DNA from 2 places in the Oceanobacillus sp. FSL K6-2867 genome. Region 2 is predicted to be linked to the other one. Evidence: predicted binding sites of a transcription regulator. Region 2 holds the regulator's gene; the other holds the start of a gene.
What was found. Region 2 encodes NrdR, which represses ribonucleotide reductase genes. Its sites were predicted from a motif close to AACACNATATATNGTGTT; they were not measured.
Positions count from the first base shown of each region.

Region 1 (10,952 bases), 260 kb from region 2:
TGGTGCAGATTACAGTAACACCTGTGTTAACTGCTTCCATCAGCGCATCGACATCTTGTTTATTGCCGATTTCATCCACTACCATCACATCTGGTGACATTGAACGAACGAGCATCATCATTCCTTCAGCTTTAGGACATGCATCCATTACATCTGTTCGTAATCCTAAATTATGCTGCGGAACTCCTTTAATTGATGCACCAATTTCCGATCGCTCGTCAACAACTCCTACTTTTTTAGATTTTATCTTTTTTGAGCCATTGGAAATCAACCGGGTTACATCTCGAATCAAGGTCGTTTTTCCTGTCTGCGGTGGTCCGATGATTAATGTATTTAAATAGTCCCCGTTATATATATAGGGGATAATTGGTGAAGCTACACCAGGTTTCTCTTTAGCAATACGAATATTAAAGAAAGTAATATTTTGTATTGCTTTTACATTACTTCCTGACGTCGTTACTTTCCCGGCGATGCCTACCCGGTGTCCACCTTCAATTGTGATATAGCCCTCTCTGAGCTCGTCCTCCAAGCGGTATAACGAAAATTGGCTAAGCTGATTAATTAAAAATGTAGCCTCTTTCACTTGAGGGATAATGGGTTTAACCCATTCTGTCGTGTCATCAAAAATTAACTCAATTGGGCGATTTAAACGAACCCGAATTTCCTGCAGCATATGCCATTTGTTATTTACTACAAGTTGAATAGCTTGTCTCATATCATTTGGAAATAAACGCATAATCTCGTCCATTATAATTCCCCACTTTGTTTTGAAGCTGCTTTATAGTAAATGTATGTCGGATTAGATAATTTATGACCTTGCTGCTATGTTCAAATAAAAAATGAGACAACAAGAATAAAAGCAAAAACACAATGCTCGGGTATGTGATTACTCGCTCCTCCGGAAGATAGATGATTGCCCCCCTGTCTTGCACATACTGTGCGTCTTTGCACTTACGGACAGTGCCCCGAACTTTTGAGTGTCCGTTTTACCAAACATTCTTACGCTGGAGAAATTCTGGACAGACGGCATGACATAAGATAAGGGGAGTCTCATCAGCCGATTGAAGCTTTATGGACATGTCTGTATAGGTACTTACGTTATCCACAGCTTTCAAGTTTAATAGTTCCCAACACAACAAAAAAAGCTGTCTTACAGAGGATTGATATCCTCCGTAAGACAGCTTTTTTTCTCATACAACGATATAACTAAGCTCTTGATACATATTTTCCATCAGATGTATTGATGACTAGAACATCACCCTGGTTTACAAAGAATGGTACTTGAACCGAATGACCTGTTTCCAGCTTAGCTGGTTTTGAGCCACCGCTTGCAGTATCTCCTTTAATTCCTGGTTCTGTTTCAACAACTTCCAGTTCTACGTTGTTTGGAAGATCGACACCAAGAACTTCGCCTTCATAGCTGATTACGTTTACTTCCATGTTTTCTTTCATAAATTTTAGTTGATCTTCAATTTGACTTGTCTGAAGTTCAATTTGTTCATATGTGTTCGTATCCATAAATGCATGAGAATCACCAGATGCATATAAATATTGCATTTTTTTATTTTCGATATGCGCCTTGCCAACTTTTTCTCCACCACGGAATGTTTTTTCCTGGATATTGCCGTTTCTTAAATTGCGCAGTTTTGAACGCACAAATGCAGCACCCTTACCTGGCTTAACGTGTTGAAATTCTAATACCTGCCAAATACCGTTGTCTACTTCAATTGTCAAACCTGTTTTAAAATCATTTACTGAAATCAAGTCATTTCCTCCTTTATGTATCTCTACAGTTGTATCAATTCTTTTGAAGCAAAGGTTAGTCTCTCGTTTCCGGATTCTGTTAGTACAATATCGTCTTCAATTCTGCAGCCTCCAATACCAGCCACATAAATTCCAGGTTCAACTGTAACTACCATGCCTTTTTTCAAAACTTTATCCGATCGATATGATAATCCTGGACCCTCATGAACTTCCAGACCTAAGCCATGCCCTGTAGAGTGTCCAAAATTGTCACCATAGCCTCTGTCTGTAATAAAGCTCCGTGTTAAGGCATCCGCTTCCTTACCTGTTATACCCGGTTTAATCCCATTTACTCCACGAAGATTCGCCTCTAATACTATATCATATATTTCCCGTAATTCGCTTGAAATTTTTCCAACGGCAACAGTTCTCGTGATATCCGAGCAATAACCTTCATATAATGCACCATAATCTAATGTAACTAATTCACCTGATTGTATTTCTTTATTAGATGCAACACCATGTGGCAGCGCTGAACGATACCCAGACGCAACAATTGTATCAAAGCTTGATGAAGCCGCACCTTGTTTGCGCATATAAAATTCGAGTTCATTTGAAATATCGATTTCTTTTACACCAGGTTTAATAAACTTTTGGATATGAACAAACGCATCGTCTGCAATTTTAGCTGCCTTTTTCATCGTGTTTAGCTCATCATTTGTTTTAATTAATCGTAGCTCTTCAACTATCCCGCTAACAGGAACCAGTTCCACATTAAAGCTCTTTTTGTAGTTTTCATATTGTGTAAATGTAACATAATCTTTTTCAAAACCAAGACGTTTTACTTGCATATGTTTTAACTGATCTGTAATTTCACCTTCAATTAATTGTTTATGCTCAATTACGTTAAAACCGTTTGCCTGTTCATTTGCCTGTTCCGTATAACGAAAATCCGTTATCAATCGGGCATCATCAAGAGATACCAATGCAATGCCTGCTGTACCAGTAAATCCGGTCACATACCTTCTGTTGATTGGACTCGTAATTAGAATGGCATCAAGCTTATTTTTTTCTAATGCTTCTCGCAGCTTATTCAGTTTTTCCATCAGTTTCTCCCTCTCAATCATTTAACGGTTACATTTTATTATTTTTGTACAATTAAGTCTAACATAAATCGTTTCATTTGAGTATTGTTACTTCTATTTGAACACAGCTACTCTTTTGACCTTTTGCTTAGTTGCACTTTCATATCAAAATATTCATACGAAATGGAGTAACCAACAAATGTTCCGTATAGAATAAATAAACTTACCGTCGATATGATGGTATTCAGAGTAACATCGGTTATACTCGGTACATTTGTAAAAATCGGCTGTATAAGGATAAAAATAATCCCCCATAAAATTATTCCGTATACAACACCCATCCACATGGAATAAATTTTTTTAAATACAGCGTAATAAATCCAAGCCGTTACAATAGACAGTATGCCAACTGCAAGAATCGTAAGAAGTGTCCCAAGCCATGTTTCCGTCCAATTGGCATTCGTCCATGATTTTAATATATAAGATTTAGGTGATATTTCACTAAAATTAAAGTAATATAAGATGCACCACGCACACCCTAAAGCGATACCTCCTACAAATCCGGTAAAAAGGGACTTAGACAATAGTGAAAACTGCTCTTCTGAATTAGTTGTCTGTGATTCTTTCCCTGACTTCATTGTTTTACACCTCCAAATTCTATTATTACCAATCACCTGTAAACAAATCACAGCAAATGGGTACCATTTGAAATATTGGGCTAGTGGTAAACCGTTTTTTCAAGTAAAATAGAATTAAAGCAAACAAATTATGTATTGAATATTTTTGTGCGAATTAGGAAACAATTTCTAACAGGAAACGTATATTCATTTAATTTGTAAAAAAAGGATATAAACTTGCACTTTAGTGGTATATACAATAGTAAAAGACTATTATTATATTACAAGACTGTGGAAGGAGGAATTTTAATGAGCCGTAGTAAATTTTCAATTGTTGTTTACCTGATTATTGGGTTAGCGGTTATCGGTTTAATTTCACAGCTTTTTGGAAATACAATTAACTTTTTAACAAACATTTTAATCATGCTTGGTATTGGGGTGGCTGTATTTGCTCTGCTCTATTACTTTGTATTAAACAAAAGAACCCCTTCTAACTCCGATGATATGAAAAAATACAAGAAGGCAGTAAAGCAATCAAAATCAAAATACAAGCAGCCTTCGTCCTATGCCGCCCCTAAACAGACAAAACCAGTTGCGGCACAAAAGAAAAAACGAACTAAACGACCTAGTCATCTTAAAGTAATTGAAGGCAATAAAGCAAAACGAAAAGACCGAGCTTCTCTATAGCCGGTCTTTTTTATTTGAGCATTTACATTTTAAACATAGTAAAGAATTTTTGAGAATTGTATGGTTCTCGTTATGTAGACCATCGTTTTAAAAAATCATCGGCATTTTCTTTCCCGCTTCGAATTAATTCTTTTTTTACTTCTTGTGAAATATGAAAATTAACTGCTCCAGTATTCGCAACAGGAACAAATAGAATATTCCTCTTTTCATTTTTTGAAATATATCTGGCATCATGGGCTTGCTTCATCGTAGAGAATAATGCTTGATACATATCCAAAGCATTTTTAATATCTCTTGGACCTATCCCCTTTTCAGTTGCGTCTGTCAATTTAATACCTAAAATTGGCCTTTTCTTGGTTTTATCTCCATTGTCAAATATCCATAATGGAAAGTTGCTTAAAAGTCCACCATCAACAATCACGCTTTTCTTTTTATACAATCCTGGCATTTTTTTGGGCATAAAGAAAAAAGGAAATCCTGCACTCATTCGAACAGCCTTTGCAACTGGGAAATAATTAGCTTCAATTCCATACACACTTTCTAAATCATCAGGTATGACAATAAGCCTTCCTAAAGAAAGGTCGCTGACAACAACTTTGAAGTATCCTTCTTTTATATCATGAAAGGTACGTATATTTTTCCTTGCCAAAAGTTCTTCAAGCCAGCTTTCCAGCTTATTCCCTTTATTAATTCCGAGCTGACTGTACATAAAAAACCACTTCGTAAATGGCAGCAATCTTGTTAAAAGTGGTGGATCAATAAATTCAGTCAAATCAAGTTCATGTATAAGCTTTTCAATTTCGTTTATTTCATATCCAGCAGCTACCAATGAACCGACAATTGCCCCTGCAGAAGTTCCCGCTACTCGCACTAATTGGAGTTGATGCTCTTTAAGACTTTCCAGCACTCCGACATATGCAAACGCTTTTACTCCGCCACCAGAAAACACTGCATCAATCTTCATCCGCTCTCTCCCCACGTTTATTTTTTCATGAAGTCATTTTCACTAAGCTGAAACGAAAGGGTAAACTCCTTATATATATAAGCGAAAACGTCAAGATTAGAACAATGTCATGAGCAGGAGTGATGTAAATTAAAATCGGCCTATGAGAATAACATTTAGCAAACTTTTTTGCTTTAATAAAAAACCATACAGTTAAATAAATGAACTGTATGGTTAGATGTTTATTCTTTTACACTATCCGCTTGCACTTTTTTTAATTCTTCCTGTCTTGTGGAGTCATGTTTAAAGTAATGAACAAGATCTCCAATTCGATCGATGGAATTCCAGCTTAGATGGTGTTCAATCCCTTCCACATCATTGTAAATATTATCTTTCTCCACACCAATGATTTCCAAAAACTCTTCCAGAAGCTCATGTCTAAACACTAAACGCTCGCCGATTTTTTTTCCTTTTGCCGTCAGAACGAATCCTCGATATTTTTCATAGTTTAAATATTCATCTTTATCCAATTTTTGTACCATTTTAGTAACGGAAGAAGGATGGACCTCCAATGCTTCTGCAATATCAGATACACGGGCATACCCTTTCGTTTCAATTAAGTTATATATTTGCTCGATATAATCTTCCATACTTGGAGTAGGCATGTTAGATCTCCTCGTTTCAAGAATATTTTTTAGTTAGGGCAAAACTGTTTCTCTATTATGAGGATACAGGAAAAGACAAATTAACACAAGTTATATTATTTTAGAAGGAAAAATAAAGGAGAAAAGCCAATATTGGCTCTTCTCCTAAAAGTTACAGACCACATTTTAATTGTGCTCCACAGCTTGTACAAGTGTTACAACCGCCTATTTCTTCTACACTACCCTTTCGACAAACTGGACAGGTATCCCCAATTTCGGAACCAATCGTAACATTCGTTCGTTCTAGCTCTTGGATTGTATCCATTAACACAACTTTAGGCTTTTCAGTATCTGTGAACAGCTCTGTTTGCTCACCAACCGTGTTTTCTTCTGCTTTCAATGTAAGAACTTGAGAATCACGGCTTCCGTCAACATATACCGTTCCACCTTTTGCTCCACCATTATATAGTCTTTGATAGACACTTTCTACTTGATCAACCGTGTACCCTTTTGGTGCATTTACTGTTTTTGATATCGAGCTATCCACCCAACGCTGTATGACACACTGTGTATCTGCATGCGCCTCTGGTGAAAGATCCATTGCAGTCACAAACCATTGTGGCAGATTATCTGGATCTGCATTTGGATTACTGTCTAAATACTCTTGTACGATATCTGCTTTTACTTCTATAAACTTTCCGAGTCTTCCGCTTCTGAAATAAGAGAAGGAGAAGTATGGCTCTAATCCTGTAGAAACCCCAACCATCGTTCCGGTGCTTCCAGTAGGAGCAACTGTTAATAAGTGCGAATTCCTAATACCATATGTTAGGATATCCTCTCGAATTGATGCAGGCATTTTTTTCATATAACCTGTGTTTATAAATGCTTTTCTTAGCTCCATCGTTTCTTCATCTGTTTCCCCAACTAAAAATGGAAAACTTCCCTTTTCTTTTGCAATTTCAATCGAGGTACGGTATGCGGTCGTTGCAATTGTTTCGAACACTTTATCTACTAACTCATTACCTTCATCTGAACCGTAGGCTGTTTCACAATAAATTAATAAATCATGCATTCCCATTACACCAAGACCTACACGACGTTCACCGAGTGCCTGCTTTTTATTTTCTTCCAAGAAGTACGGAGTCGCATCAATAACATTGTCCTGGATTCTTACTCCAGTTCTTACTGTTTGCTTTAATTTTTCGTAGTCAACTGTTTTAGTCTCTTTATTTACCATTTCAGCGAGGTTAACGGCTGCCAGGTTACACACACTATAAGGTGCAAGAGGCTGCTCGCCACACGGGTTCGTTGCTACTACTTGATCACCATATGCTTTGGCATTGGTCATGTCATTTGCATTATCGATGAAAAATATTCCGGGTTCTGCGGAATATGTTGCACACACATTGATCAAGTTCCATAATTCTTTTGCTTTTATCTTGCGATAGGTACGTACACCAAACCCCATCTCTTCCCATTTTCGTACATCGCCAACTTCATGCCACTTTTCATTATAAAAGGCCATTTCCTCTTTCGTATAATTTTCTACATCAGGAAAGCGCAGATCATATATATCGTCATTTTCAACGGCTTCCATAAATTCTTTTGTAATACATACGGAGATATTTGCACCTGTCAGAAATTCAGGGTTGTGTACCGAGTATGTTCCGCCTATTCTGAGTTTATCATCTGCTTCACGTAATGCAGCCTCAGTGAAGCCACCAAGACCAGGCATTGTCTTATAATTTACGACACTCTGATAAAGATCAAATTCTGTTTCTGTTAAAGGTGTAAATTTCAGTTTTTCTTCTGCCAGCCGTTTGATTTGTTCATCGTCGGTATTTTCAATCAGGTAGCGAAGTATCCTCGGATTTTGCATCTTTGAAATAATAAATTCGATAATATCCGGGTGAGAATCAACTAACATGATCATTTGAGCGCCTCTGCGAGATCCACCTTGTTCCACAAGATGTGTTAACTTTGCAATATCATCAAGCCACGATACAGAGCCAGAAGATTTCCCATTTACACCTCTTGCTAATGCGTTTCTTGGACGTAAGGTTGAACCGTTCGTTCCCACTCCACCCCCGCGAGACATAATTTCCATTACCTGTTTTCTATGATCGGAAATTCCTTCACGTGAGTCTTTTACATATGGCATCACATAACAATTGAAGTAAGTTACATCCGTATCTGCCCCTGCTCCGTATAAAACACGTCCTGCAGGAATAAAATTTAAATCTGCCAGCTCTTGATTGAATGTTTCAAACCAATACTGCTGCTCTTCTTCAGTTTTTTCTACATTCGCTAATCCAGTTGCATTCCGTTTTGCAATTTGTTCGTAATATACTTCTAGTGGTTTTTCGATTACATCAAGAGATCGTTCAATAATACCTGTAGCTGCTTCTTCTTTGTCATCAAGCACAGAGATAAATTCTGCATCTACTTGAACACTCGCTTTATTCTCCTGCCAATTAATTGCTTTAACAAATCCAAGACCCCTTGCCGGAAATTTCGGATCAGCTTTCACTGTTAAAACGACAAAATCTCCGGTTTTCAATGTTTTCTTTTCTGTATCCTTAAACGCATACCGATCAAGCATAACCAATCGAGAAACACCCTTATGGGTCAATTTCATTTCTGATGTAATCGGGTGTACGGGAGGAAAAAGATCTATATCTTTGTTTAGTGTTTCCACATCAATCCCATTTGTTTCCTTTGCCTTAATCGACATTTAATCTCTCCTTTAAACCTATCTTTACAAAATCCAACATTACTACAATACCACAAAACAGGTATAAATTAAACGATATATAGTGTTAATAAATTAATATATATACTATATATGGAGTTTTAGACATATTCAGCTCATTTTGTCAAGCAGGAATTTAATAGTTTAAAATGGAAATCCGGCAATAATCCTCGCTATATGCAATTTATGACATTTTTAAGAACTATTTAATCGTGAAAACAGCAAATTGTGAACTTTTCTTATAGGAAAGAGAAAAACTTTGAAATATACCGCGTCTACCCATATAATAAAATAGATAGTGAACATTTTTTGGACAGACGGGGGAAGTAAAATGGAGTTTTTAATTATTGCCGTAGTTGTCTTGCTTGCAGTTGGCATATTCCGCTATTATAGACAACGTAATTACTTGAAGGTATTGACAGAGGATCAATTCCGGGAAGGTTATCGGAAAGCTCAATTAATAGATGTGCGAGAGCCTCAAGAATTTGAGAGAGGTCATATTCTTGGAGCAAGAAATATTCCTGTAAGTCAAATGCGTCAACGTTTAGTCGAGATGCGTAAAGATAAACCAGTATATCTTTATTGTCAAAGTGGTACTCGTTCTGCAAGAGCAGCTCAATTACTTCACAAAAAAGGTTATCAGGATATTTATCATTTAAAAGGCGGTTTCAAGAAATGGACCGGTAAAATTAAAATGAAAAATTAAGTTATCAAGACGAACAAAGCAAAATCGTTCCCAAGCATCTATCCTGATGATGGGAACGATTTTTTAATTGATTAACATAAATGCATCCTAGCATACGACACTTAGATAAATTACATATACTCGCTAAATAATATGTCTTTCCAGAAAATAAAAAGTGGAATCTACCAGCTGTTTGGTAAGATTATCACTCTTTATTTTTATTATTCTAATTTAAATTCGTTCAATTAGCCTTCTTTTTGATAACGTAATATTGGCTTACGAGCTGCTCCAGCTTCGTCTAAACGGTTTACTGCTGTATTATGCGGTGCTTCCTGAACAATTTCTGGATTAGTTTTCGCTTCATCAGCAATTTGAAGCATTGCATCGATAAATGTGTCTAATGTTTCTTTAGATTCTGTTTCCGTTGGCTCGATCATCAATGCTTCTTCCACAATTAATGGGAAGTAAACAGTTGGCGGATGGAACTTTAAGTCTAATAGACGCTTTGCAATGTCCATTGTTCTCACGCCAAGTTTCTTCTGTTTGCTTCCAGATAACACAAATTCATGTTTGCAATGTTGTGTAAATGGGAGTTCATATTCTTTTTCAAGACTGCGCATCATGTAGTTTGCATTAAGGACTGCATATTCACTAACTTTCTTCAATCCTTCTGCACCCATTGTACGTATATACGTGTATGCACGCACGTTAATTCCAAAGTTCCCATAGTAACCTTTCACCATACCAATGGATTGTGGACGATCATAGTCAAGTTCATATACACCATCGTTTTTGCGAACAACGGGTTTTGGTAAGTATGGAGCAAGTTCCTCTGATACTCCAATTGGACCTGATCCTGGGCCTCCACCACCGTGTGGGCCAGTAAATGTTTTATGCAGGTTCAAGTGAACCGCGTCAAAGCCCATATCTCCTGGTCGAGTGTAACCCATAATAGCGTTCAAGTTTGCACCGTCATAGTACATTTTTCCACCCACGCTGTGAACTATTTCTGACATTTCAAGAATTTCTGTCTCAAATAATCCTAATGTATTTGGGTTTGTTAACATAAGAGCCGCAGTGTTTTCATTAACAAGCCGTTTTAAGTCCTCAACATCTACTAATCCTTTTTCGTTTGATTTAACTTCAACCGTTTTAAATCCTGCTACTGCCGCAGATGCAGGATTTGTGCCATGTGCTGAGTCAGGGACAATTATCTCATCGCGGTGATAATCACCATTTGCTTCGTGGAATGCTTTAATCATCATGATAGCAGTCCATTCACCTTGGGAACCAGCAGCAGGCTGCAATGTAATTTCATGCATTCCTGTGATTTCTTCCAGATGAACCTGTAAATCAAACATCAATTCCAATGCACCTTGAACTGTTTTCGTATCTTGGTATGGGTGGATATGACTAAATCCGGGAAGTCTGATAACATCTTCGTTAATTACTGGGTTATATTTCATTGTACAGGACCCTAATGGATAAAACCCAGTTTGAACACCGAAGTTACGTTCAGATAAACCGTTATAATGACGCATTAGTTCTAATTCGTCCACTTCAGGAAGTTCTGCATCCGTCTTACGAATATATATATCATCTAACTCTTCTTCTAGTTTAACTTCCGGAACATCAAGTGCTGGCAGGTTATAGCTTGATCTGCCTTCTTTACTGCGTTCAAAAATTAAAGGAAAGTTTTCATTAGCCATTGATATCCCCCATTTCTTTTACAAAAGCATCAATTTCTTCTTTTGTGCGGATTTCAGTTGTTGCAATCAGCATGTGATTTTCTAACT
Region 1 is NZ_CP150144.1:4,361,488-4,372,439, forward strand. It holds gene spoIIIAA (stage III sporulation protein AA) at 1-748, opposite strand, end outside; gene efp (elongation factor P) at 1,207-1,764, opposite strand; gene NSQ77_RS21245 (Xaa-Pro peptidase family protein) at 1,788-2,849, opposite strand; gene NSQ77_RS21250 (YqhR family membrane protein) at 2,957-3,466, opposite strand; gene NSQ77_RS21255 (SA1362 family protein) at 3,755-4,132, shown strand; gene NSQ77_RS21260 (patatin-like phospholipase family protein) at 4,203-5,096, opposite strand; gene mntR (transcriptional regulator MntR) at 5,318-5,740, opposite strand; gene NSQ77_RS21270 (vitamin B12-dependent ribonucleotide reductase) at 5,892-8,453, opposite strand; gene NSQ77_RS21275 (rhodanese-like domain-containing protein) at 8,803-9,177, shown strand; gene gcvPB (aminomethyl-transferring glycine dehydrogenase subunit GcvPB) at 9,402-10,865, opposite strand; gene gcvPA (aminomethyl-transferring glycine dehydrogenase subunit GcvPA) at 10,858-10,952, opposite strand, start outside.
Region 1: NSQ77_RS21270 (vitamin B12-dependent ribonucleotide reductase) is a predicted target of NrdR. The motif match lies at 8,523-8,540, and genes of this name have one in related genera.

Region 2 (10,952 bases):
AAAATCGGTGAGTATCCAGGAACCATATTTTTACATGAACCATATGAAGCACATTGATCACACTGTTTTGATTGGGTTGTATATTCATAAAGTTTTATTAGACTCTTATTAATTTCTTGTTGTGTCAAATTTGGATGAAGGGAGAGAAACTCCTTAATCTCAGGGTCGTTCAGTACTTCATTTTTTATTTTCATATAATTATCTTTAAAGCTTTCATTCTTTTGCATCCATGCCTTTAATGTGGATTGTATTGGTTTCAATGCCACCATCCTAACACTACATAAATTTAATTCCCATTGGAGTATTGTTTAAGTCGCGCAGCAATTTGTTTTTGCTGTTCCGACATTACAACGTTCTGATTAGCTGCAGACTGCTGTGTTTCTTGCTTATGCTTTCTATCTTTAAACCAATCTGGTATTACTTCTTTCGAAACCTGTTTTTTATTATAAGTTGGTTTTCGTCTTACAGCATTTTGAAAGCTTTGCTGTTCTTTCTTCGCAAATGCCATTGCCTCTTTGGCGCTTTGAATATTCGCCCTTGACCAGTGACTGGCAATTTTTTCAAGGTATGCCTTTGATAATTTCATATTCGTCTGCAGCAACACATAATGGATTAGCACATTCATCACCGGTGCAGGCAAGCCTTGTGTTGTCATAACATCGCGAATTGCTTTCATATCCTGTTCAGAGGCGTGATTTCCATTTGATAAATCTTCCAGCAGCTGTTTTGGTGACAACGTTTCTAGTCTCTCGATAAGAATTTCCTCTTTAGTTTTCGGTTTATCATTCATCTGCTTTGTTTCAGACACGGCAACTTTTTTTGCAAGCCGAATTGGTTTTTGATTATTTTTCGCCTTAAACAAATCATGACAAGCTGTTTTAAATTCTTCTGTATCTAATCGATTTTCATCATTTAACGCCCAAAGCAGAGACTTATCGATTTCATGTGTATCTAAATCGTATAAAACCATCATTTGCGAAATCAAACGACGGTTTTCCGCTGTTAAAACTTTTGCAATTGGAATCATTCGCTGCTTCAGCATTTGCTCTATCCATGTAAAATCTGTCGTATCCATTTCTTCCTTAGATTCTGTTTCTCTGCTGCCATCTGCTTCTAATGCATCTGCAGATGGTGTAAAGGTTTGGAAAACTTCACTAAATACAGCTGTAATATTGACACCCTGGGTTTGGAGTGCTGGACTTCCATAATGATTTTTCAAAAGCTCGAACTTCTGATCACCTAAATGATGATACAATAGCTGGGAGAGCATTGCATCTTTAAAAAAGTTATTTGGTGCAAATGGGCTTTGCAATTCATATGTATATAAATCACTCGACTCCCAATTTTGTTTATACGTTTTCAGCAGCCCAATTCCCTCTAATTTTAATCGCGCTTCAAAGATTTCATCTAAAGGAAGATCCAAGTAATTCATTAATGTATGATGCGTCTGTGGAGCTTGTTCCTGATTTAAATCGATGTCGTGCAGAAGAGTTTGATAAAGTGCAATTGCTTTTATCCCAAGCAATGGCTGATACAGGTGGGTCAATGATTTGGCATAGTCCACCGGCAAGGTTTCTTTTTGGGATACGATATAGCCGTCCACCGGCAAAATTTGTCCAATAAAATTCATATTCCACACACCTCTATACTTACAATGACTATTTGTTTTTATCTGTATTAATAATATCCTTTAATTCATCTAAAAAGACGGTAATATCCTTAAATTGTCTGTATACAGAAGCAAACCGAACATAGGATACTTCATCAATTTTAGCTAATCTCTCCATCACAAGTTCACCAATTTCGTGACTGGATACTTCGGACATGCCTGAATTACGCATTTCTTTTTCAACATCTAAAGCCAAGGCTTCCATTGTTTCTAATGGAACTGGCCGTTTTTCGCAAGCTCTAATAAGACCTCTTGTTAGTTTTTCACGGGAAAACTCCTGTCTTGCTCCATCTTTTTTGACTACAATTAATGGGAGTTCTTCAACCCGTTCAAATGTAGTAAAGCGAAAACCGCATTTTTCACATTCTCTGCGTCTTCTAATGGATCTGCCCTCTTCAATTGGTCGGGAATCTAAAACCTTTGTATTCTTATTTTGGCAATTCGAACATCGCATTTTCGTTCAACCCCATTCGTCCGTTCATTCACGCTCTTCGATTTTTACTATCGATTAATGGCAATTCCATATTCACCTTTTCATATATCTGCTCAATTAATTTCGCACTGTATCCTAAGTCAAATGGTATCACTGATTCCGTCGTTACAGAAAAATCAATCGCAGTATGGATTGGCCGTACCATAATCACAGTTGCTACAATAAATGCTCTTTTTCCCTTTATGCGGTTCACACTTATTTCCCCATGTTCTTTGGAAATTGCATTCATTTCATATGCTGGATGATTACGGAAATAGTTGTCTAACATGGCAAGTGCTTTATCTTTCGTTGTCTGATAATAATGCGTTTGTAAAGATGGATCAGCATGTGTCTCTGCTGTCTCCGCATGATTACTTAAATACTTTTTCAATGTATTGCCAATCGACATTTTTCGCACCCCAACCTGCAAGATTCTATTTGAACGCGTTTAGTAGTACTTTCTATTTTAACATGTTTTACTTAATTCCACTAGTTGAACTATTAAAGCGAAGCGAAAGAAAGTGATTAACTATATATGTTAAAGCTATGAAAATAAATGTTTAAGTAAAATTAGCTTGAGAATATCTAGCAATCCCTTATTTTACACGATGAAAATCCACAATCAAGTACCTGGGTTATTTTTCCGGCATAAAAAATACCCGCTTCAAGAGGGAAGCGGGTATTCGCAATTTTATGGAATTTTAACTTCTCGTTGGTATAAATAGCTTCCAACATGTTTTGTTAAATCAAGTACTCGTTTCGAATATCCCCATTCATTATCATACCAAGCAATTACTTTTATTTTATTCTCACCCATTACAATTGTTGATAACCCGTCGACAATTGCTGAGTAATCGGTAGTTGTATAATCTATTGACACAAGCGGTTCCTCAGAATAATGCACAATACCTTCTAATTCATTTTCTGCAGCTTCTTGAAACGCTTTATTAACATCAGCGGCAGTAACTGGAGTATGCACATCAACAACCAAATCGACAAGTGACACATTCGGTGTGGGTACACGTAATGCCATCCCATGCAATTTTCCTTTTAAATGTGGCAATACTTCACTTAACGCTTTGGCTGCCCCCGTTGTAGTTGGTATAATCGACTGTGTACACGCTCGTGCACGTCGTAAATCTTTATGTGGATTATCCAAGTTGTTTTGATCTCCTGTAAAAGCATGTACCGTTGTCATTAACCCGTTAACAATTGAAAATTTATCATCTAACACTTTCACAATTGGGGCTAGACAATTTGTTGTACAAGAAGCATTAGAAATTATATCATCCTCATCAGGCATGTATGCTGCTTCATTTACACCCATTACAATGGTTTTATCGATCTGTTTTCCCGGCGCTGTAATAACCACCTTTTTAGCCCCAGCTTTCAAATGCAGACCAGCGCTTTCTTTCGTTTTGAATTTACCTGTCGCCTCAATTACGATGTCAATGTCCAAGGCTTTCCATGGGAGCTTTTCTGGTTCTCGGTAATTTACAAGTAATACTTTTTTTCCATTCACTTCAATACCATCTTGAAGCGCTTCCACTTTACCATCAAAAATACCATGAATGCTGTCATACTTAATAAGATGTGCGATTGTTTCAGGAGGGTAGCTCGCATTGATAGCGACTACATCCAATTGTTCATCTGCAATTGCTTGACGAAATACCATACGTCCGATTCTACCAAGACCTGTTATGGCCACACGAATTTTGTTCATAAGAAACTTAATCCTCCCCATATATGTTATACTTTTAATCTCATTTATATTAAATAGTATATCACATTAGAATGCAATTGTGTCGCACAATTTACTTGTATTTTAAAATATCTTCCCATGCTAATACTAATGCTATTGTCATAAACATGAAAACCCTGGAAACGGTTATCCGTTTCCAGGGTTTAACTGTTAAAATATGTTCCATGCGATTAAAAGCTTTTTCAATTGATCGCGCGATTCAGCTACTGTTCCATTGTTATCAATCACAGCATCCGCTAGCATAGCTTTCTCTTTTATCGAAAGCTGCGAATTAATTCGTTCCCTTGCGTCTTTTTCTGTAAGCTCGTTACGTTGCATCAATCTTTCCAATTGTACTGCATCATCCACTGCAACAACAATCGTACGATCAACAACTTTTGAATAATTCCCTTCGAATAATAAAGGTACATCAAGCACGACACACTGTTCCCCTGCTTCGATATAATCATCCTTTTGCTGGAAGATTCTTTCGCGGATTGCTGGATGAATAATGCTGTTTAGGAGCTTACGCTTTACCTCATCCGCAAAAATAATTGAGCCAAGTGCTTTTCGGTCAAGCGTTTTATCAGGAAGCAGAATCGATTCTCCAAATGCTTTCACTATCGACTCGTACGCATTTTCACCAGGATATACGACCTCTCTTGCAATTTTATCTGCATCGACTACTGGTATACCAAAGTCTTTAAACATTTGAGACACTGTGCTTTTCCCAGTTGCGATACTACCTGTTAAGCCAATTACAATTGCCACTTTCCATTCACCTCTTACAGCTTCTGACATATCGTGCATATATGGGTTCCTCTACCACCAATTTTCAATTTCGTAATCGTATTACTGCAGTTTTTACAATTTTTGCTTTCTTGTCCATAAACGTATAATTCTTGCTGGAACATCCCCATATCACCCTGTCCATTTACATAGGAACGAATAGTCGTTCCTCCTGCCCGAACAGCTTCTTCAAGCGTGTTGATTGCTTGTTCGCGTATTGCTTTAACTTCTTTCTTCGTTAGCTTGCTTGATCTTTTTAATGGATGAATACCTGCTTTGAATAATGTTTCATCCACATATATATTACCAAGGCCAGTAACGATTGTCTGATCCAGTAATGCTGATTTAATGTAACGATCTGTCTTTTTTAATTTCTGGTAGAAATAATCTAGTGTAAATGCTTCATCAAATGGTTCGGGACCAAGCTGATTCAATGGTTTATTCAAAAATTCTTTACCAACTGGATAGACATGCATCGTACCGAATTTCCGGACATCATTATAACGGAGCTCTTCTCCATTCGTAAAGCGAAAAATAACATGGGTATGCTTTTTTACTGGTTCACTTGAATCATGTACACTGTATTTTCCTTCCATCCGCAGATGTGAAACAAGTACGATATCATCAAGGTAAAACAATAAAAATTTCCCTTTTCTGGAAAGCTCACGAATCGTCTGGCCTTTCAGCAACGTTTTAAAATGTTCTGCATCATCAGGCTCTTTGATTATGTTAGACCAATATATATCTACTTGTTCAATCGTTTTATTTAGCACAAATCGTTTAAGTGTATTTTTAATTGTTTCTACTTCTGGTAATTCTGGCATTTCACGGTTTCTCCTTATTTGGCATCGAACCAGTTTGCTCCAAATTCATAATCAACTTTTAATGGAACATTTAATGTCACTGTCTGTTCCATCATTTCCGGCACGATTTCTTTCAATTTATCTATTTCTTCCTTCGGCGCTTCTAAAATTAATTCATCATGCACCTGCAAAAGTATTTTTGCCTGCAGCTTTTCTTCCTTTAATCTTCCATCTAAATCGATCATTGCTTTTTTAATAATATCTGCTGCACTACCTTGAATTGGTGTATTCATTGCTGTACGTTCAGCAAAGCTTCTTACATTAAAATTTCGGCTCGTAATTTCTGGCAAATACCTTCTTCTTTTCATTAATGTTGTCACATAGCCTTTATGCTTTGCTTCCTGGACAATTTCTTCCATATATTGCTTCACACCTGGATAGCTTTCGAAATATCGATCAATAAACTGTTTCGCTTCTTTTCTCGTTATGCCGAGATTTTGCGATAGTCCATAGTCACTAATTCCATAAACGATACCGAAGTTAACCGCTTTTGCTTGTCTTCGCATATTCGATGTAACTTCATCTTTTTCTACATGGAACACATCCATCGCGGTCTGTGTATGAATATCGACATCCTCCTGGAAAGCTTTCACAAGCTTTTCATCATTTGCAATATGCGCAAGAACCCTAAGTTCAATTTGCGAATAATCAGCTGCAAACATGATCCATCCATTTTTAGAAGGAACAAAAGCTTGTCTTATTTTCCGGCCTTCCTCTAAACGAATTGGGATGTTTTGTAAATTCGGATCAACAGAACTCAATCTTCCTGTTTGTGTCAATGCTTGGTTGTATCTTGTATGAATTTTATTCGTATCTTTCCTCACGACTTTCAATAGACCTTCAATGTAGGTTGATTGAAGTTTTCCGAGCTGTCGGTATAAAAGCAGCTTTGGAATAATTTCGTGCTCATTTTGCAGCTGCTCTAATACATCAGCTGCAGTAGAATAGCCGGTTTTCGTTTTCTTAATTACTGGCAGCTGTAATTTTTCAAATAAAATGGGACCAAGCTGTTTCGGCGAGTTTAAATTAAATTCTTCTCCAGCCAGCTTATGGATTTCATTTTCTAATGTTTGCAGTCTTTCCTTTAAATCGACTCCCATTTCCTCTAAACGATTTATATCCACCTGGACACCAACATGTTCCATTTCAGCAAGAATAATGGCAAGCGGCATTTCTAATTCTTTTAACAGCTTATATTGTTCATTTTCTTTCAATTCCTTAATCATCTCATCCTTTATCACATGCATCGTCATCGTTTTTCTAACAACGTGCTCGGAAAGTACAGGCTCTTCGGGAACTTTTAGTTTCGCACCTTTTCCGTATACTTCCTCATCAAATAAGACATCGGTTTTTCCCATACGGTTTCCGATTGCTGGGATATCATGATTGTTTTCAGCTGGGTTGAGCAAATAGGATGCAAGCAGCATATCAAATGTTATTCCTTGAATATGAATATTATTTCTCAGCAAAGCAACCATTGTTTTCTTTGCATCAAAAACAATTTTATTTTTATTACTGTCCTCTGCCCATTGTTTAAACAAATCGGACTCTAATGCAACAGCCGGTCGAATAAAATAAGCACCATGTTCATTCACCATTCCAAATCCATTAATTTCTGCTTGATGGTAATTGTCATGTAGCATTTCTACTACAAATGACGTTTCCTCAGCCAAAATAGACTCGGTTATTCTATCAACAACGGTATACGTGATTTCTTTCATTTCTGTTTGCAGTTCTTCATCAGCTTCTGCCTCATCATCAGCAACTCGATTTAATAATGACTGGAATCCAAGTTCTTTAAAAGCAGCACGAACTCCAGACTGGTCAAAACCATCATAGGGAATATCCTTTATTTCTATTTCAATCGGTGAATTGCGATTAATCGTGACAAGTTCCTTACTCATAAATGCATCATCTTGATGATTCGTCAGGTTCTCTTTTAATTTTTTGCCACTTACATCATCCAAATGCTCATAAACTGATTCTAAATCGCCGTATTGCTTAATCAGCTTCGTTGCCGTCTTTTGTCCTACACCAGGAACACCAGGGATATTGTCAGAGCTGTCCCCCATAAGGGACTTCAGATCAATAATTTGTTCTGGCGTAATTTCCATTTTTTCAAGCATATAGCTTGGAGTGTATCTCTCTATATCACTAATCCCTTTTTTGGTAACATGTACGGATATATGATCCGAAACGAGCTGCAGCATATCCTTATCCCCTGAAATAACCGTTACTTCAAAGCCTTCCTCATTTCCTTGCTTTGATAATGTACCGATAATATCATCTGCTTCATATTGCTCCAGCTGATAATGCTTAATTTGAAATGCATCAAGCAATTCCTTTAAAACAGGGAACTGTTCCGATAACTCTGGTGGTGTTTTCTGACGACCACCTTTGTATTCTTTATACGTCGCATGACGAAACGTCGTCTTTCCTGCATCAAAGGCCACAAGTAAGTGTGTCGGCTTTTCTTCTTCTAAAATGCGTAGAAGCATTGTCGTGAATCCATAAACTGCATTCGTATATACACCCTTATCATTATTTAAAAGTGGCAATGCAAAAAACGCCCGATAAATAATACTGTTGCCATCAATTAATACTAATTTTTTTGTCATGGTAACCTCCAAATAAACTAAATCTATTTTGCGTGAAGGGGCAGTTTCCCTTCCCAAGCACTTTTTAATTCCGCGCACTTTGAGCAAAAATATTAGCCTGTTAATGCGTGATTAATTACTTCTCTTTTTTCATTTTATCATTGTAAGGAAAGAAATGAAAAAATTAAGACCAGAATTGGTATATCAATTAAACCTGCTGTATAATCACTACGAAAAAACACCCTCTATTATGAGGATGTTTATTTCGGTAAATATACATGTATGGTTGTTCCTTGATTTACTTCACTTTCAACCTCTATCCTACCATCATGCACTTCGACAATATGTTTAACAATTGCCAATCCTAAACCAGTTCCGCCCGTATTTCTGCTGCGTGCTTTATCAACACGATAAAACCTTTCAAAAATGCGCGGGATTGATTTTTCATCAATTCCAATGCCCGTATCAGCGATTTTAATATGAATAAAGTCAGCTGTAGAATCAAGGCTAAGCTCAACTTTTCCGTTTTCCGGTGTATAGTGAATCGCATTGTCTAGTAGATTCACGATTACTTGTTTAATTCGTTCTTTATCTGCTTTCATTTCTGTTTCTTTATCAATATTTAAGGATAAGTCCAGCTTTTTTTCAGCTGCTTTATGCTTTAATGCTGGAATAACCTCTTGAATTAGTTCCTTTGCGTTAAACGTTTGAAGAACTAGGTGAAATCCTTCCTTTTCCAGCTTTGATAAGGATAATAAATCCTCAATTAATAATTGCAGGCGATGACTTTCATGATAAATAATTCCGAGAAAATCCCTCGTTGTTTCATCCTTATTTTCACCACTATCCATCAATGTTTCAGCAAAACCTTTAATGGAGGTAATTGGGGTACGCAGCTCATGTGAAACATTTGCAACGAAATCCTTTCTTGTTTTCTCCATTTTCTTTAATTCAGTAATGTCGTGGAGTACTAAAACTGCACCTTTTAATAGATTTCGTTCATTAAACATAGGAGCCCCAACTATTTCAAAATAATTTTTATCTACTCCATATGTTTGTGTGAAAGTTTCCTTAATATTTCGCTCATATAAAAACGTGTTTTGAACTGTTTCATGAATGGTTTCGTTTTCGATTACTTCATAATACAGATGGCCTCTATATTCTTTTTCAGTTTTGCCAAACATAGAAATAAATTTGCGGTTAACCACATGGATAAATCCTTTTTCGTCAATCAGTACAAGACCACTTTGTATACTATCAATTAATGTTGATAACTGTTCAGACTGCATCTGTTCTTGCATCGATATTGCACTCATGTTTCTTGCTAATGTATTAATTTTATAGCTTAATTCCTCTATCGCTTCATTGGATGAATTATGAAATCTTGCATTAAAATTGCCTTTGATAAATTCATCTATTGTATTGGTTGCTTTTTGCACGGGTTTTACATAGTTCGTATACAAAAGAAATATAATAATCTGAACGATAATAAATCCAAAGAAGAGAACTACTATCATAATAAACGGCACATCTGCCGCTTGAAATAAAATAACCCCCATAACAATGAAAGTAAACAGAACAGCAAACATATATGGCCGGATAGGTACTGAAAATAATACTTTCATCAAGAAGGATCCTCCAATTTATACCCAAGCCCTCTCACGGTTTTTATATATACAGGTTTTTTGGTATTTGGTTCTATTTTATCCCTTAAGTGACTAATATGGACATCGACGATTCTTGTATCACCAACAAAATCATAATCCCAGACACTGCTTAATAGCTGATCCCTTGAAATAACCTTTCCTTTATTTTTTGCAAGATGGAACAGCAGCTCAAATTCTTTTCTTGTAAATGTAATGACATTTGAGTTCATTTCTGCTTCGTAGCGTTCGGGATAAATTGTCAGCTCACCAATTTTCAGCGAACTAAAGTTTGGTTTATCATTTCTCGCGCTTCTTCTCAAAATAGCTTTAATTCTTGCGACAACTTCTTTTGGACTAAATGGCTTGGTTAAGTAATCGTCTGCTCCTAATTCCAGACCTAGCACTTTATCAAATTCTTCATCTTTTGCTGTCAGCATCAAAATTGGTGTTTCAATTTTATTCATTCTTAAATGTTTACATACTGCCATACCATCCATTTCTGGCAGCATTAAATCCAGTACCACTAGATCGTATTCATTTGTTTCGCACTTAATAACTGCTTCTTTTCCATCATAGGCAACGTCCGTTTGAAAACCAGCATTCTTTATATTATAGTCCAGTAGCGTTACTATTGGTTTTTCATCGTCTACAATTAATACCTTCTGACTCATTTGAACATCCCCCATTTTGTTAGTAAACTTGGTATCGCTTGACTTTTAGGCGATAGCTTAGTTGCACTTATGCAGAAAAGAGAGTTTTATATTTTCTTTTCTGCCAACAATAATATTTACACTCTTATTTATCTTATCATTATTAACAGAAAACACATAATGAATAAAGGTTTGTAAACAAAATTTTACAATAGTTTCCGTATAATCAGCTTATTTTATGTTTTTAATTATAAGTTAAGGAAGTTAATCATTAGTGGTTGTTGTTTTGGAGAATAAATAGACTTCGAACTAACTGTTGAGGTATGAGTAAGCAACACCGTCGGGAATCGCTCCCGGCGGATGCACACCTTAGGACACATGCCCGCAGGAGTCACTACTCTACGCTTACCCGGACTGGTGAGAATACAATCCAGTTTCTATTTTTAACCATCTTATTTATAGTGAACCAATACTAGCACAGAAAATATACGTAGACTCCTGCCATAAGTGCATCGGTGAGACTAC
Region 2 is NZ_CP150144.1:215,530-226,481, forward strand. It holds gene dnaI (primosomal protein DnaI) at 1-260, opposite strand, end outside; gene NSQ77_RS01060 (DnaD domain protein) at 287-1,630, opposite strand; gene nrdR (transcriptional regulator NrdR) at 1,659-2,123, opposite strand; gene NSQ77_RS01070 (cytosolic protein) at 2,152-2,550, opposite strand; gene NSQ77_RS01075 (glyceraldehyde-3-phosphate dehydrogenase) at 2,833-3,864, opposite strand; gene coaE (dephospho-CoA kinase) at 4,054-4,653, opposite strand; gene mutM (DNA-formamidopyrimidine glycosylase) at 4,668-5,495, opposite strand; gene polA (DNA polymerase I) at 5,510-8,152, opposite strand; gene NSQ77_RS01095 (ATP-binding protein) at 8,392-9,756, opposite strand; gene NSQ77_RS01100 (response regulator transcription factor) at 9,756-10,448, opposite strand.